Linked DNA regions of Microbaculum marinisediminis. The protein of the gene in region 2 binds, or shares a complex with, the protein of the main gene of each other region. Links are inferred from orthologs where the notes say so. Each region holds a gene or a part of one and is shown on either strand. Other genes may lie near its edges.

Evidence for each region. The genes of interacting proteins can lie anywhere in the genome.
Region 1: the proteins of secY (region 2) and secA are in contact, whole or in part, in a crystal structure (PDB 3DIN), measured with the Thermotoga maritima proteins. The link is inferred for Microbaculum marinisediminis from one-to-one orthologs. Residues at the interface, in WP_004081795.1 of Thermotoga maritima: Glu108, Gly109, Glu110, Glu111, Ala236, Glu237, Arg238, Arg239, Ile240, Thr241, Ile242, Gln243, Tyr244, Ala245, Arg246, Arg247, Val248, Thr249, Gly250, Arg251, Arg252, Val253, Tyr254, Gly256, Ala257, Ser258, Thr259, Tyr260, Leu261, Pro262; in WP_004082002.1 of Thermotoga maritima: Glu261, Ala262, Arg263, Lys300, Ala301, Arg302, Thr303, Ile304, Ile305, Leu323, Tyr324, Asp325, Pro326, Val329, Ser330, Tyr333, Ile336, Lys340, Phe345, Val349, Glu363, Phe364, Tyr374, Ser375, Gly376, Gly377, Glu393, Ile395, Thr482, Ser483.

What each region holds. Positions count from the first base shown.
Region 1 is NZ_JALIDZ010000003.1:44,107-50,907, reverse strand. The notes cover bases 2,217-5,566. They hold secA (preprotein translocase subunit SecA), read left to right. Parts: upstream 2,217-2,543; coding sequence 2,544-5,366; downstream 5,367-5,566. Other genes in these bases: MUB46_RS06360 (lipid kinase), read left to right, coding at 5,435-5,566. Outside these bases: bifunctional glutamate N-acetyltransferase/amino-acid acetyltransferase ArgJ, read right to left, coding at 1-1,239; MUB46_RS06370 (peptidylprolyl isomerase), read right to left, coding at 1,264-2,175; more of MUB46_RS06360, read left to right, coding at 5,567-6,316; MUB46_RS06355 (SLC13 family permease), read left to right, coding at 6,390-6,801. UniProt on the Escherichia coli protein: Required for protein export, interacts with the SecYEG preprotein conducting channel.
Region 2 is NZ_JALIDZ010000012.1:171,893-179,530, reverse strand. What follows is about bases 4,604-7,590. They hold secY (preprotein translocase subunit SecY), read left to right. Parts: upstream 4,604-5,421; coding sequence 5,422-6,759; downstream 6,760-7,590. Other genes in these bases: rpsM (30S ribosomal protein S13), read left to right, coding at 7,535-7,590; MUB46_RS21765 (adenylate kinase), read left to right, coding at 6,756-7,331; rplO (50S ribosomal protein L15), read left to right, coding at 4,791-5,363; rpmD (50S ribosomal protein L30), read left to right, coding at 4,604-4,771. Also shown: rpsC (30S ribosomal protein S3), read left to right, coding at 1-46; rplP (50S ribosomal protein L16), read left to right, coding at 75-488; rpmC (50S ribosomal protein L29), read left to right, coding at 503-703; rpsQ (30S ribosomal protein S17), read left to right, coding at 715-945; rplN (50S ribosomal protein L14), read left to right, coding at 1,026-1,394; rplX (50S ribosomal protein L24), read left to right, coding at 1,400-1,714; rplE (50S ribosomal protein L5), read left to right, coding at 1,707-2,264; rpsN (30S ribosomal protein S14), read left to right, coding at 2,301-2,606; rpsH (30S ribosomal protein S8), read left to right, coding at 2,618-3,016; rplF (50S ribosomal protein L6), read left to right, coding at 3,051-3,584; rplR (50S ribosomal protein L18), read left to right, coding at 3,596-3,958; rpsE (30S ribosomal protein S5), read left to right, coding at 3,996-4,550; more of rpmD, read left to right, coding at 4,574-4,603; more of rpsM, read left to right, coding at 7,591-7,638. UniProt on the Escherichia coli protein: The central subunit of the protein translocation channel SecYEG. Consists of two halves formed by TMs 1-5 and 6-10.

The sequences.
Region 1 (6,801 bases), on a different replicon or contig from region 2:
GCTCCGGTAATCGGCGTTGACCGCGATATATCCGTGAGTGAGGTCGCAGGTCCAAACCCGCGCCTTGCCGTCGCCGATACCCAGATCGACACGGATCACGATCTCCGGTGTCTTCATGTAGGCCGACACGGTCTTTTCGCTGTACTCGGGGTCTCGCTCCCCGTCGACGGCCACACGGATATCTCCGAACCATATCGCCAGACGGTCCCGCTCGGCCGGCTCGCCCGCCTTGCCGACCGCCATGACGACGCGGCCCCAATTGGCGTCCTCGCCGGCGACGGCCGTCTTGACCAGTGGCGAATTGGCGATCGCCATGGCGATCCGCTTCGCCGATTTCTTCGATTTCGCGCCCCCGACCTCGACGGTGACGAACTTCGTCGCCCCCTCGCCGTCGCGCGCGACCATCCGGGCGAGCTCGCCCATCACCGTGCCGAGCGCCCTGCGGAAGGCTTTCAGCCGCTTGTCCTTGGCATCGTCGATAAGCGGCGCGCCGCGCTCGGCGGCCTTGCCGGTGGCAAACAGCAACACCGTATCGCTGGTCGAGGTATCGCCGTCGACGGTAATGGCGTTGAAACTGTCGCGGGTCAGGCGTTTCAGCAGCTTGTGCAGCGCCGGCGCGGCGATCGGCGCGTCGGTGACGATGAAGCCGAGCATGGTCGCCATGTCGGGCGCGATCATGCCGGCGCCCTTGGCGATGCCGCAGATCGTCACCTCCGTGCCGTCGATGTCGACCTTTGCCGTGGCGCGTTTGGGAAACGTGTCGGTGGTCATGATGGCGCTGGCCGCGTCGGCGAAGCCATCCGGCTTCGCCTGTTTCGCAAGCCCGCCCAGCACCGTCTCGAACGGCGCCGGATCGAGCGGTTCGCCGATCACGCCGGTCGAAGCCAGAAACACCTCTGCGACCTCGCAGCCAACCGCCTCGGCAGCGACCCTCGCCGTCGTGGCGACCGCATCCCGCCCCTTCATTCCGGTGAAGGCGTTGGCATTGCCGGAATTGACGACCAGCGCCCGCGCCTCGCCGCCCGACAGCTTGTCCCGGCACCATTCGACCGGGGCGGACGGGCATTTCGAACGGGTTAGAACGCCGGCGACCGTGGTGCCCGGATCGAACACCATCAACAGCACGTCCTTGCGCCCCTTGTACTTGATGCCGGCTTCGGCGACCGCCATGCGGACGCCGTCGACGGGGGGCAGACTCGGAATTTCGGCCGGCTTCAGCGGCGAGACTTCATGCGCCATGGAACGTCCTCGACCCAGCTCGCGCTATTCCGACGTCTTCTCTTCGGCGGCGGCCGGTTCGCCTTCGTCCGCGTCGTCCGCGGACGGCTGCTCGTCATCGGCCGGCTTGTCGAGGCGCTCGACCGTGCCCTCATCACGCAAGCCCATGATGATGTCGCGCTGCTTCTGCCGCACCAGCATCTCGTAAAGCTGGTCCTCGACCTCGTCGAAACCCGGCTTGTCGCGCTTTTCCTCGACCTTGATGATGTGCCAGCCGAAATCCGACTTCACCGGCTCGGACACGTCGCCGATGCCGAGCGCGAAGGCGGCTTCGGCGAATTCGGGAACCATCTGTTCCTTGGTGAACCAGCCGAGATCCCCACCCTCGGCCCCGGAACCAGGATCCTTCGACTTTTCCGCGGCGATTTCGGCGAAATCCTTGCCCGCATCGATCTCCGCCTTGATTTCCTTGGCCTCGTCCTCGGTCTCGACCAGGATATGGCGGGCGCGCACGCGGTCCTCCGCCGGAATGTCGGCGATCACCTGATCGTAGAGCTTCTGCGCCTCCTCGGGCGTGGCGACCTTCTCGGCTTCGCGGCTGAGGTACATTTCCATCAACGCCCGTTTGACCAGGTAGTCGAGGCGCTGCTTGACCTCCTCCTCGTCGGCTAGCCCCGCTTTGCGGGCAGCCTCCGATACGAGCTCCAGATCCGTCAGATAGCTCACCAGATAGTCGCGACGCTGGGCCTTGGACATCTGCGGCATGGACTCGCGGATGTCTTCGAGGGCCATTTTCAGGTCGTCTTTGGTGATGTCCTTGCCGTTGACGCGAGCGACGACGTCGTTTTCCTGGTTATCCTGCGCCGAAAGGGGCACCGGAAGGGTCATCGCCAGTCCGGCGGCGAGCGTGGCGGCCACGCACATGCGCGTGAGCGACGAGGGGATAGAAATCGTCATGAGCCGGGTTTTCCGTCTTGCTGGTGTCGGTCTGCCGGGCGCGCATCGCCACGGCTTTTCATCCCTAAGATCGCCGCCGCGCCGGCCGCCCCGATGAGCGGCGCGCGCGACCATTTGGATGCCGGCGCCAAGCTTGCCCAAACCGGCCGCGTTGACAAGGAGAAATCCGACTCTTATCTCACCGAACGTTGTCCACTCGGCCACAAATGCGCCCGACCCTTAATGATACGGTCGCATTTCTGGGGTCGAGTCCGGCCCACCCGACCGGCCCCGCTGGACCGGCCATGTTTCGACCGACCGCCCCAGTGGCGATCACATTCCCAAGAGGCGCCAACCGTTCCAGGCGAGGCGCCGGAGAGACGGCACTCATGATCGGCCTCGGCAATTTCGCCAGCAAGTTTTTCGGCTCCGCCAACGACCGGAAGGTCAAGTCCTACCAATCCCGCGTCGACAAGATCAACGCCCTCGAACCGGAGATCGAGAAGCTCTCCGACGAGGAGCTGCGCGCCCGCACCGCGGCCTTCCGCGAGCAACTCGCCAACGGCGCCACCGTCGATGATCTGCTCGAACCCGCCTTCGCCACCGTCCGGGAGGCGGCCAAACGCACGCTCGGCCAGCGCCATTTCGATGTGCAGCTTATCGGCGGCATGGTCCTGCACGAGGGCAACATCGCCGAAATGAAGACCGGCGAGGGCAAGACCCTTGTCGCCACCCTGCCCGTCTACCTGAACGCGTTGAGCGAACGTGGTGTCCACGTCGTTACCGTCAACGACTACCTCGCCAGCCGCGACGCCGAGTGGATGGGCCAGATCTACCGTTTCCTCGGCCTGACCGTGGGCTGTATCGTCCACGGCATCGACGACGAGGAGCGACATCGCCAATACGCCTGCGACGTCACCTACGCCACCAACAACGAGCTCGGCTTCGACTACCTGCGCGACAACATGAAGTACGAGCTGAACCAGATGGTCCAGCGCGGACATCATTTCGCGATCGTCGACGAGGTCGACTCGATCCTGATCGACGAAGCGCGCACGCCGCTGATCATCTCCGGTCCCGTCGAGGACCGCTCCGATCTCTACACCCAGATCGACACGCTGATACCCTCCCTGTCGCCGGAGCATTTCGAAGTCGACGAGAAGCAGCGCTCCGCCACCCTCACCGAGGTCGGCACCGAGTTCATCGAGGAGAAGCTGAAGGAAGTGGGCCTGCTGAAGGAAGGCTCGCTCTACGACGTCGAGAACGTCACGCTGGTCCACCACGTCAACCAGGCGGTCCGTGCCCACAAGCTGTTCCAGCGCGACAAGGACTACATCGTCAAGAATCGCCAGGTCGTCATCATCGACGAATTCACCGGCCGCATGATGGAAGGCCGGCGCTATTCGGAAGGCCTGCACCAGGCGCTCGAGGCCAAGGAGCACGTGCAGATCCAGCCCGAGAACGTCACGCTGGCCTCGATCACCTTCCAGAACTATTTCCGCCTTTACGGGAAGCTTGCCGGCATGACCGGCACCGCGGCGACCGAGGCTGACGAATTCATGGACATCTACGGTCTCGAGGTCATCGAGATCCCGACCAACGTACCGGTCGCCCGTATCGACGACGACGACGAGGTCTACCGCACCGCCAAGGAAAAATACGACGCCATCCTCGAGCTGATCGCCGATTGCAAGAAGCGCGGCCAGCCGGTCCTGGTCGGCACCACCTCGATCGAGCGCTCCGAGCAGCTGGCCGAAGTGTTGAAGGCGAACGGCTACCGCCAGAAGGACTTCACCGATCCGGACGCCTTCCAGCCGCTTTATGACGGCGACCAGGGCACCGCGCAGGAGAAGGTCTTCGCCGTCCTTAACGCCCGCTACCACGAGCAGGAAGCCTACATCATCGCCCAGGCCGGCGTGCCCGGCGCCATCACCATAGCCACCAACATGGCCGGCCGCGGCACCGATATCCAGCTCGGCGGCAACGCCGACATGCGCATCCGCCACGAGCTTGAAGGCATCGAAGACGGCCCCGAGCGCGAGGCCGCCATCAAGCGGATTCACGACGAGATCGAGACACTGAAGGCGAAGGCCAAGGACGCCGGCGGCCTCTTCGTGCTCGCAACCGAACGCCACGAAAGCCGGCGCATCGACAACCAGCTTCGCGGCCGCTCCGGTCGCCAGGGCGACCCCGGCCACTCCAAGTTCTTCCTGTCGCTGCAGGACGACCTGATGCGCATCTTCGGCTCCGACCGCATGGACGGCATGCTGCAGAAGCTCGGCCTGCAGGAGGGCGAGGCCATCGTCCATCCCTGGATCAACAAGGCGCTGGAGAAGGCGCAGTCGAAGGTCGAGGCGCGCAACTTCGACATCCGCAAGAACCTGCTGAAGTTCGACAACGTGATGAACGATCAGCGCAAGGTGATCTTCGAGCAGCGCATCGAGATGATGTCCGGCGAGGACATCGCCGAGACCGTCGCCGACATGCGCCATCAGGTCGTCGAGGAACTGGTCTCCAAGCATATCCCGCCGAAGGCCTATGCCGAGCAGTGGGACACCGCAGGCCTCAAGGCGAAGGTGCAGGAGGTGCTCAACCTCGACCTGCCCGTCGACGAATGGGCCAAGGAAGAGGGCATCGCCGACGAGGAGATCACCGAGCGGCTGATCAAGGCCGCCGACGAGCGCTTCGCGCGAAAGGTCGCCGATTTCTCGCCGACCGTCATGCGCCAGATCGAGAAGGCGGTACTGCTGCAGACGCTCGACCATCTCTGGCGCGAGCACCTGATCACGCTCGACCACCTGCGCCAGGTGATCGGCTTCCGCGGCTATGCCCAGCGTGATCCGCTCAACGAGTACAAGACCGAGGCCTTCGAGCTGTTCGAGTCGATGATCGACCGTCTGCGCGAGGCCGTCACCAGCCAGCTGATGCGCGTCGAGCTCGTCCGCGAGGCGCCCGAGCCCGAGCCGCTTCCCGTCATGGAGGCCCACCACCTCGACCCGGCCACCGGCGAGGACGAGATGGCGCTGGCGGATGCCGAATACGCCTATTCGCACGGCGGCGCGGCCCCCGCTCTGGCATCGTCCGCGGCCGTCGCCCGCAAGCCCGAGCGCGATGCCTCCGATCCCGCGACCTGGGGCAAGGTCGGCCGCAACGAGCCTTGCCCGTGCGGATCCGGCAAGAAGTACAAGCACTGCCACGGCAAGCTCGCATAGGTCTCGCGGAACCTGCGGCGGTCCGTTGGCGTTTCCGGTAGGGTCGGAACACTCGGACGGACCGTGCCATGCCTAACCGCCTGCTGATCGTCGCCAACCCGGGCGCGTCCCGCGCCGATGTCGCGCTCGGGCCGGCGGTGGGAACGCTGGCTGCGGCCGGCTTCGATCTCGATCTGCGGCAGCCCGACGACGCAAACGACATTCCGGCCCTGATCGAACAGGAAGCGCCGGGGTGCGACGCCATCGTCGTCGCCGGCGGCGACGGCACGGTGAATGCCGCCGCCGAAGCCCTCATCCACGCCGGCAAGCCCGTCGGCCTGCTGCCCGTCGGCACCGCCAACGACCTCGCCCAGACCCTCGGCATTCCCGCCGACCCGCAAGCCGCCGCCGACATCATCATCGCCGGCCACAGCCGCGATATCGATGTCGGTCGCGTCAACGCAAAGCCGTTCCTGAACGTCGCCTCGATCGGCCTGTCGGTCGATATCGCCCGGCGCCAGGATACCGGCCGCAAGCAGCAATGGCGGGCGTTCAGCTACCTCCTGACGACTATCGAGGTGCTCGGCGAGGCGAATCGGTTTCGCGCCGAGATCGAATGCGACGACGAGTCGGTCGTGGTCGACACTTACCAAATCGCCGTCGGCAACGGCGTCTTCTACGGCGGCGGCATGCGCATCGCCGAGGATGCGGCAATCGACGACGGCCTGCTCGACGTCTACGCGATCAAGGCAGCGACGGTCCTGGAGCTGCTGGCCCTCGCGCCCGCCCTCAGGGCCGGCAGGCACCTCGAGCGCGACGACGTCGTCTCGCTGCGCGGAGCGCGCGTGCGCATCGCCAGCACGCAGCCCCTGCCGATCAATACCGACGGCGAGGTGACCACCGAGTCGCCTGCCGAATTCGGTGTCGATCGCGCCGCACTGACGGTCTTCGCCCCACCGCCGGATCCGTAAGGGGGTCGCGGGAACGGTTCGGTGCCGCTACACATTGAGTCGCTCAAGACCCGCACTGTTACTCAGGCCTTTCATGAATTTCGACCAGACTTTCCTGTTCGCCCTGTTCGCCGGCGTTTTCGCGATGATGCTGTGGGGACGTTTCCGTTACGACGTCATCGCGTTTTCGGCGCTGCTGATCGCCATTGTCGTCGGCGTCGTGCCCAAGGAGGACGCCTTCGCCGGCTTCGGCCACCCGGCGACCATCATCGTCGCGTTGGTGCTCGTCGTCTCGCGCGGACTGGTGAACTCCGGCGCCATCGAGATCGTCATGCGCGTCATCGCCGACGGCGGCAAGAGCGTCGGCAGCCACATCGTCAAGCTAGCAGGCATCGGCGCGGCATTGTCGGCCTTCATGAACAATGTCGCCGCGCTGGCGCTGCTAATGCCGGTGGACATCCAGGCCGCCGTCAAGGCCGGCCGCAGCCCGGCGATCACGCTGATGC
Region 2 (7,638 bases):
TGGCGGCGGACGTCCGAGCCGTCGCGAGGGCCGTCGGTCTGAGTAAGGCCCACAGGAACTGAACGAGAAGAGCCATGCTTCAACCCAAGCGCACAAAATTCCGTAAGCAGCACAAAGGCCGCATTCGCGGTGTTGCGAGCACGGGAAACCAGCTCAACTTCGGATCCTTCGGCATCAAGGCCATGGAGCCGGAGCGGATCACGGCGCGCCAGATCGAGGCCGCGCGTCGCGCCATCACGCGTCACATGAAGCGTGCCGGTCGCGTGTGGATCCGCATCTTCCCGGACGTGCCGGTTTCGAAGAAGCCGACCGAAGTCCGCATGGGTAAGGGCAAGGGCACGCCGGAATACTGGGCGGCGAAGGTCAAGCCCGGGCGGATCATGTTCGAGATCGACGGCGTTCCGGCCGATGTCGCCCGCGAGGCACTGCGGCTCGGCGCTGCCAAACTGCCGATCAAGACGCGCTTCATCGCGCGCATCGGCGAGTGAACGGAGTAGGTGAAATGAAGGCGAGCGAGGTCTGGTCGAAGACCGAAGACGAGCTCAAGGGCGAACTGGCTAACCTGAAGAAGGAGCAGTTCAACCTGCGCTTCCAGCAGGCCACCGGTCAGCTAGAGAACACGTCGCGGGTGCGCCAGGTGCGCAGGGACATCGCGCGGATCAACACCGTGCTCGCCGGCAAGGCCCGCGCGGCCAAGGCTTGAGGTTAGGTGAAATGCCGAAGCGAATTCTGCACGGGACCGTCGTCAGCGACAAGAACGACAAGACCATCGTCGTCCAGGTGGAGCGCCGTTACGCGCATCCGCTGCTAAAGAAGACGGTTCGCACGAGCAAGAAGTATCACGCTCATGATGCCGACAATAAGTTCAAGGTCGGTGACATTGTGCGGATCCAGGAATGCGCCCCGATCTCGCGCAACAAGCGCTGGATAGCGTTGGCGGAATAGAGACGAACTTTAACGGTAAGGCATCGCGCGCCCGATAATTTCAAGCAGGGGCCCGCGAAGAGAAGGACAAGAGGCCGGCCATGATCCAGATGCAGACAAGTCTCGATGTCGCCGACAATTCGGGCGCGCGCCGGGTGCAGTGCATCAAGGTGCTGGGCGGTTCCAAGCGCAAGTACGCTCACGTCGGCGACATCATAGTGGTGTCGGTGAAGGAGGCTATTCCGCGCGGACGTGTGAAGAAGGGCGACGTCATGAAGGCCGTCGTCGTGCGCACCGCGAAGGATATCCGCCGCCCCGACGGCAGCGTGATCCGCTTTGACCGCAACGCCGCGGTTCTGGTGAACAACCAGAAAGAACCCGTCGGAACCCGTATTTTCGGCCCGGTGCCTCGCGAGTTGCGTGCGAAGAACCATATGAAGATCGTTTCGCTCGCGCCGGAGGTGTTGTGATGTCGATGGCGAAGATCAAGAAGGGCGACCGTGTCGTAGTGCTGAGCGGCCGCGACAAGGGCAAGTCCGGTGACGTCTTGAAGATGGAGCCGGCCAAGAGCCGCGCGATCGTTCAGGGCGTGAACATGGTGCAGCGCCACCAGAAGCAGACGGCGTCCGAAGAGGGCGGTATCAAGGCGAAGGAAGCGCCGATCAATCTGTCGAATCTGGCGCTGATCGACCCCAAGGACGGCAAACCGACCCGGGTTGGATTCAAGATTCTGAAAGATGGCCGCAAGGTGCGTTTCGCCAAGCGGTCCGGAGAAGTGATCGATGGCTGAAGCAGCATACGAGCCGAGGCTCAAGACGCACTATCGCGACGTCGTTCGTGGTCAGCTCATGGACGAGTTTAGCTACTCGAACCAGATGAAACTGCCGCGCCTCGAGAAGATCGTGCTCAACATGGGCGTCGGCGAGGCGGTTGGCGACCAGAAGCGCGCCCAAGCGGCAGCGAACGACCTGACCCTGATCGCCGGCCAGAAGGCGCTGGTTACGCATGCGCGTACCTCGATCGCCAGCTTCAAGGTGCGCGAGGGCATGGCTCTCGGCGCCAAGGTCACGCTGCGCAAGGGGCGCATGTACGAATTTCTCGACCGTTTCGTGAACATCGCGCTGCCGCGGGTTCGCGACTTCCGCGGGCTGAACCCGAAGAGCTTCGACGGTCGGGGCAACTACGCAATGGGTCTCAAGGAGCACATCGTGTTCCCGGAGATCGATTACGACAAGGTCGACCACGTAATGGGCATGGATATCGTTGTGTGCACCACGGCGCAGACCGACGATGAGGCCCGGGCCTTGCTCAAGGCCTTCAACTTCCCGTTCCGCGCGTGATCGCGGCAACGGGAGACCTCAGGAGGTTTTTTTAATATGGCGAAGAAAAGTGCGATCGAGAAGAACCGGAACCGCGCACGCCTGGTGAAGAAATATGCCGGCAAACGCGAGCGGCTGAGGGCGATCGCCGAAGACGAGTCGCTGTCGATGGAAGAGCGTTTCCAGGCGCGTCTGAAGCTTGCCGCGCTGCCGCGCAACTCGGCGCCGTCGCGCATCCGCAACCGCTGCGAAGTGTCGGGCCGGCCGCGCGGGGTGTACCGCAAGCTGAAGCTCTCGCGCATCGCGCTGCGTGAACTCGGGTCTCGGGGCATGATCCCGGGCATGGTCAAGTCGAGCTGGTGAGGTAACGAGCAATGGCCATGAGTGATCCGCTGGGCGATATGCTCACCCGCATCCGCAACGCGCAGATGCGGCGCAAGAACAAGGTGAATACGCCGGCGTCTTCGTTGCGCCGCCGCGTGCTCGACGTACTGCAGGCCGAAGGCTACATCCGGGGATATTCCGAAGTGGAATTCAACGGTGGCAAGGCTGAGTTCGAGATCGAACTCAAATATTTCGACGGCGAGCCGGTGATCCGCAAGATCGAGCGGGTCTCCAAGCCGGGCCGCCGGGTGTATGCCTCGGTGAAGAACCTGCCGACGGTCTCCAACGGCCTCGGCGTGTCGATCGTGTCGACTCCCAAGGGTGTCATGCCGGACTGGCAGGCGCGCGAAGAGAATGTCGGCGGCGAGGTACTGTGCCGCGTCTTCTGACGACGGCCAAAGGGAACGATCGGAGACGATTTCGATGTCGCGTATCGGAAAAAGGCCGGTAGCCGTACCTAGCGGCGTAACGGCGACGATCGCCGGACAGAGCGTTTCGGCCAAGGGGCCGAAAGGTGAACTGTCGGTGGTCCTCAATGACGAGGTGTCCGTCGAGATGACCGACGACGGGATCAAGGTCGGTCCGCGCGACGACTCCAAGGACGCGCGGGCGAAGTGGGGCCTGTCGCGGACACTCGTCTCGAACATCATCGTCGGTGTCAGCGACGGCTTCAAGCGGGAGCTGGAGATCCAGGGCGTCGGTTACCGCGCCCAGGTTCAGGGCAACAAGCTGCAGCTTGCGCTGGGCTTCAGCCATGACGTGCATTACCCGATCCCCGAGGGGATCAGCATCGAATGCCCGAAGCCGACCGAGATCGTCGTCAGTGGCATCGACAAGCAGCGGGTCGGCCAGGTGGCCGCCGAGATCCGCCGCTTCCGCCCGCCGGAGCCCTACAAGGGCAAGGGCGTCAGGTACAAGGACGAATATGTCTTCCGCAAGGAAGGCAAGAAGAAGTAGCGAGATCGGCGATGAGCAAGGGTTTGACAGGCCGCGAGAAGCGGACAATGCGGGTTCGGCGGGCACTCCGCCGGGCGGCCAATGGCCGGCCGCGGCTGAGCGTGCACCGCTCCTCGAAGAACATCTACGCGCAGGTCATCGACGATGCCGCCGGCCGCACTCTGGCCTCGGCGTCGACGCTGGAGAAGGATCTGCGCGGTGCCCTGAAGACCGGCGCCGACCGGGCTGCGGCCGAAGCGGTCGGCAAGCTCGTGGCCGAGCGCGCGGTCGAGGCTGGCATCAAACAGGTGGTGTTCGATCGTGGCGGCTATCTGTATCACGGGCGGGTAAAGGCACTCGCCGACGCAGCGCGCGAGGTCGGCCTCGAATTCTGAGGCCGGCGAGAAACGCGACAGAAAGAGGAATAGAGACGTGGCAGGCCGGGTAAGAGAAGATCGCGAGCGCGACAGCGAATTCGTGGACAAGCTCGTCCACATCAATCGTGTCGCCAAGGTCGTCAAGGGCGGCCGCCGGTTCGGGTTCGCCGCGCTGGTGGTTGTCGGCGACCAGAAGGGCAGGGTCGGTTTCGGCCACGGCAAGGCGCGCGAGGTGCCGGAGGCGATCCGCAAGGCGACTGACGCCGCGAAGCGGTCGATGGTGCGCGTGCCGCTGCGCGAGGGGCGTACGCTTCATCACGACGTCGCCGGACGCTGGGGCGCCGGTCGCGTGGTTCTGCGTGCCGCGCCTCCCGGTACCGGTATCATCGCCGGTGGCCCGATGCGCGCGGTGTTCGAGACGCTCGGTGTGCAGGACGTCGTCGCCAAGTCGCTTGGGTCGTCGAACCCGTACAACATGGTTCGCGCGACGTTCCAGGCGCTGAAGGCCGAGGACAGCCCGCGTTCGGTTGCGGCTCGTCGCGGTCTCAAGGTGTCTGCCCTTCAGTCGCGGCGTCGTGACGCCGTCGGCGACGCTGCGGCGGAAGCCTGAGACAGCGCCCAGGAGACAGTCTTATGGCCAAGAAAAGCGGAAAGACGATTACGGTCGAGCAGATCGGCTCGCCGATTCGCCGTCCGGGTGACCAGCGCGCGACGCTGATCGGGCTCGGGCTCAACAAGATGCACAAGAGGCGTACGCTGGAAGATACCCCGGCGGTGCGTGGCATGATCACCAAGGTCCAGCATCTGGTCCGGGTGGTCGAGGAAAATTGAACGACAGAGAGCGGATAAAATGAAGCTCAACGAGATCGCAGACCGTCCCGGCGCCAAGCATGCCCGCAAACGCGTGGGACGCGGCATCGGTTCCGGCCTCGGCAAGACCGCGGGACGCGGTCACAAGGGCCAGAAATCGCGGTCCGGCGTCGCCATCAAAGGCTTCGAGGGCGGCCAGATGCCGCTGCATCGGCGCTTGCCGAAGCGCGGGTTCAACAATATCTCAGCGAAGTCGTTCGCCGTCGTTAACCTGGATCGTATCCAGACGGCGATCGATGCTGGCAAGCTCGACGCCAAGCAGGCGGTGACCAGCGAGATCCTCGTCGCGGCGGGGATCGCACGGCGCACCAAGGATGGCGTGCGGCTGCTGGGCGGCGGCGAGCTAACGGCCAAGGTGTCGTTCCAGGTGCAGGGCGCCTCGAAGAATGCGGTCGCTGCGGTCGAGAAGGCCGGCGGCAGCATCGAGATCGCCGCACTGGCGCCGAAGGCGGCGGCCGAGCCACCGAAGTCGAAGAAGGCCGCGGAGCGGGCTTCCAAGGCGAAGACGCCGGCGGCCAAGACGTCCGCGGCCAGCGAAGACAAGCAAGGCTGAGGCAACGCCAACGGTGCCCGGCCGATATTGACCCGGGCAACCTGCGGCGGAGGGGAAAATGGCGTCAGCAGCTGAACAACTCGCAGCCAATCTGAATTTCGGCGCGCTTGCGAAAGCGACCGAACTGAAGCAGCGCATCTGGTTCACCCTTGGTGCGCTGCTGGTGTATCGGCTCGGCACCTATATCCCGCTTCCGGGGATCAACCCGCAGGCGGTCGCTGATATGTTTCAGCAGCAGTCTTCGGGCATTCTGGGCATGTTCAACATGTTCGCCGGCGGTGCCGTCGAACGGATGGCGATCTTCGCCCTCAATATCATGCCGTACATCTCGGCCTCGATTATCGTGCAGCTCCTGACCGCGGTCTCGCCGCATCTGGAGCAGCTCAAGAAAGAGGGTGAGCAGGGCCGGAAGACGCTGAATCAGTACACGCGCTACGGCACGGTGTTCCTCGCCGCGGTCCAGGCCTACGGTATCGCGGTCGGCCTCGAAGGGGCCGGCACTGTCGTCAATGATCCGGGGATGTTCTTCCGGTTCACGACGGTCATCACGCTGACCGGCGGTACGGTGTTCCTGATGTGGCTGGGCGAACAGATCACCCAGCGCGGCGTCGGCAACGGCATTTCGCTGATCATTTTCGCCGGTATCGTGGCCGGTCTGCCATCGGCGATCGCCGGCATGCTCGAACTGGGCCGCCAGGGCGCCATGTCGACGGGCATCATCCTGGCCATCTTCGTGATGGCGGTTGCCGTGATCGCCTTCATCGTGTTCGTGGAGCGCGCTCAGCGCCGGCTTCTGATCCAGTATCCCAAGCGCCAGGTCGGCAACCGGATGTTCCAGGGCGATTCCTCGCACCTGCCGCTGAAGCTGAACACCGCCGGTGTCATTCCGCCGATCTTCGCGTCGTCGCTGCTGTTGCTGCCGATCACGGTAGCGAACTTCTCGAGCGGCGAGGGGCCGGCGTGGCTGACCACGGTGACCGCGCTGCTCGGTCACGGCCAGCCGCTGTACATGCTGTTCTACGCGGTCGGGATCATCTTTTTCGCCTTCTTCTATACGGCGGTCGTTTTCAATCCGGCCGATACAGCCGACAACCTGAAAAAGCATGGTGGCTTCATTCCGGGTATCCGCCCGGGCGAGCGCACGGCCCAGTACATCGACTATGTGTTGACCCGGATCACGGTCATCGGTGCGATCTACCTCACGCTGGTCTGCCTGTTGCCCGAATTCCTGGTAACGGCCTGGAATGTGCCCTTCTATTTCGGCGGTACGTCACTGCTGATCGTGGTGTCGGTAACGATGGACACGGTTTCGCAGGTCCAGGGGCATCTGCTGGCGCATCAGTACGAGGGCCTCGTCAAGAAATCTCGCTTGCGAGGGGGGCGTCGCAACCGATGAGACTGATACTTCTCGGCCCGCCAGGCGCCGGCAAGGGAACTCAAGCTGTGCGCATCTCCGAGCGCTTCGGGATTCCGCAGCTCTCGACGGGGGACATGTTGCGCGCCGCCGTCGCCGCGGAGACGGCGCTCGGGTTGGCCGCAAAGGATGTGATCGCTCGCGGCGATCTCGTGCCGGACGATGTGGTCGTGCAGATCATTTCCGACCGGATCGACGAGCCGGATTGCAAGAACGGCTTCATTCTCGACGGTTTTCCGCGGACCGTCGCCCAGGCCGACGCGCTGGATGAGCTGCTGGCGCAGAAGAACATGAAGCTCGATGCCGTTGTCCAGTTGTCGGTCGACGATTCGGTCCTGATCGATCGCATCGAAAAGCGGGCCAAGGAAACCGTCGGTGGACCGCGGGCGGACGACAATGCGGATGCGCTGAAGAAGCGGCTCGATGTCTATCACGAGCGGACCGCGCCTCTGATTGCCCATTACGGGGCGAAGAACATGCTTCGATCGGTGGACGGCATGGCCGATGTCGACCGCGTATCGGAGGATATCATTTCTGTTCTGGAAGCTGCGTGAGCAGATCCGGAATTGTTAGGCAGAGGTTGACGAAACACATAGCGATACGATATCCAGCGGCGACTATCCGCAAGGAATAGAGCCGAGGGGTGTCATCCGGTCTGAAGCTGGGCCGGGGCGCCCGTATCTGCGTTGTGTTAAAGTCAGACCTTAAGTGATCGAGAAACCGGCCGGCTGGGCCGGACGGAATTGGAGCGAAGATCGTGGCTCGAATTGCAGGCGTCAACATTCCGACCAACAAACGCGTTGAAATCGCGTTGCGGTATATTCATGGCATTGGACCCGCCAAGGCCAAGGAAATCTGCGA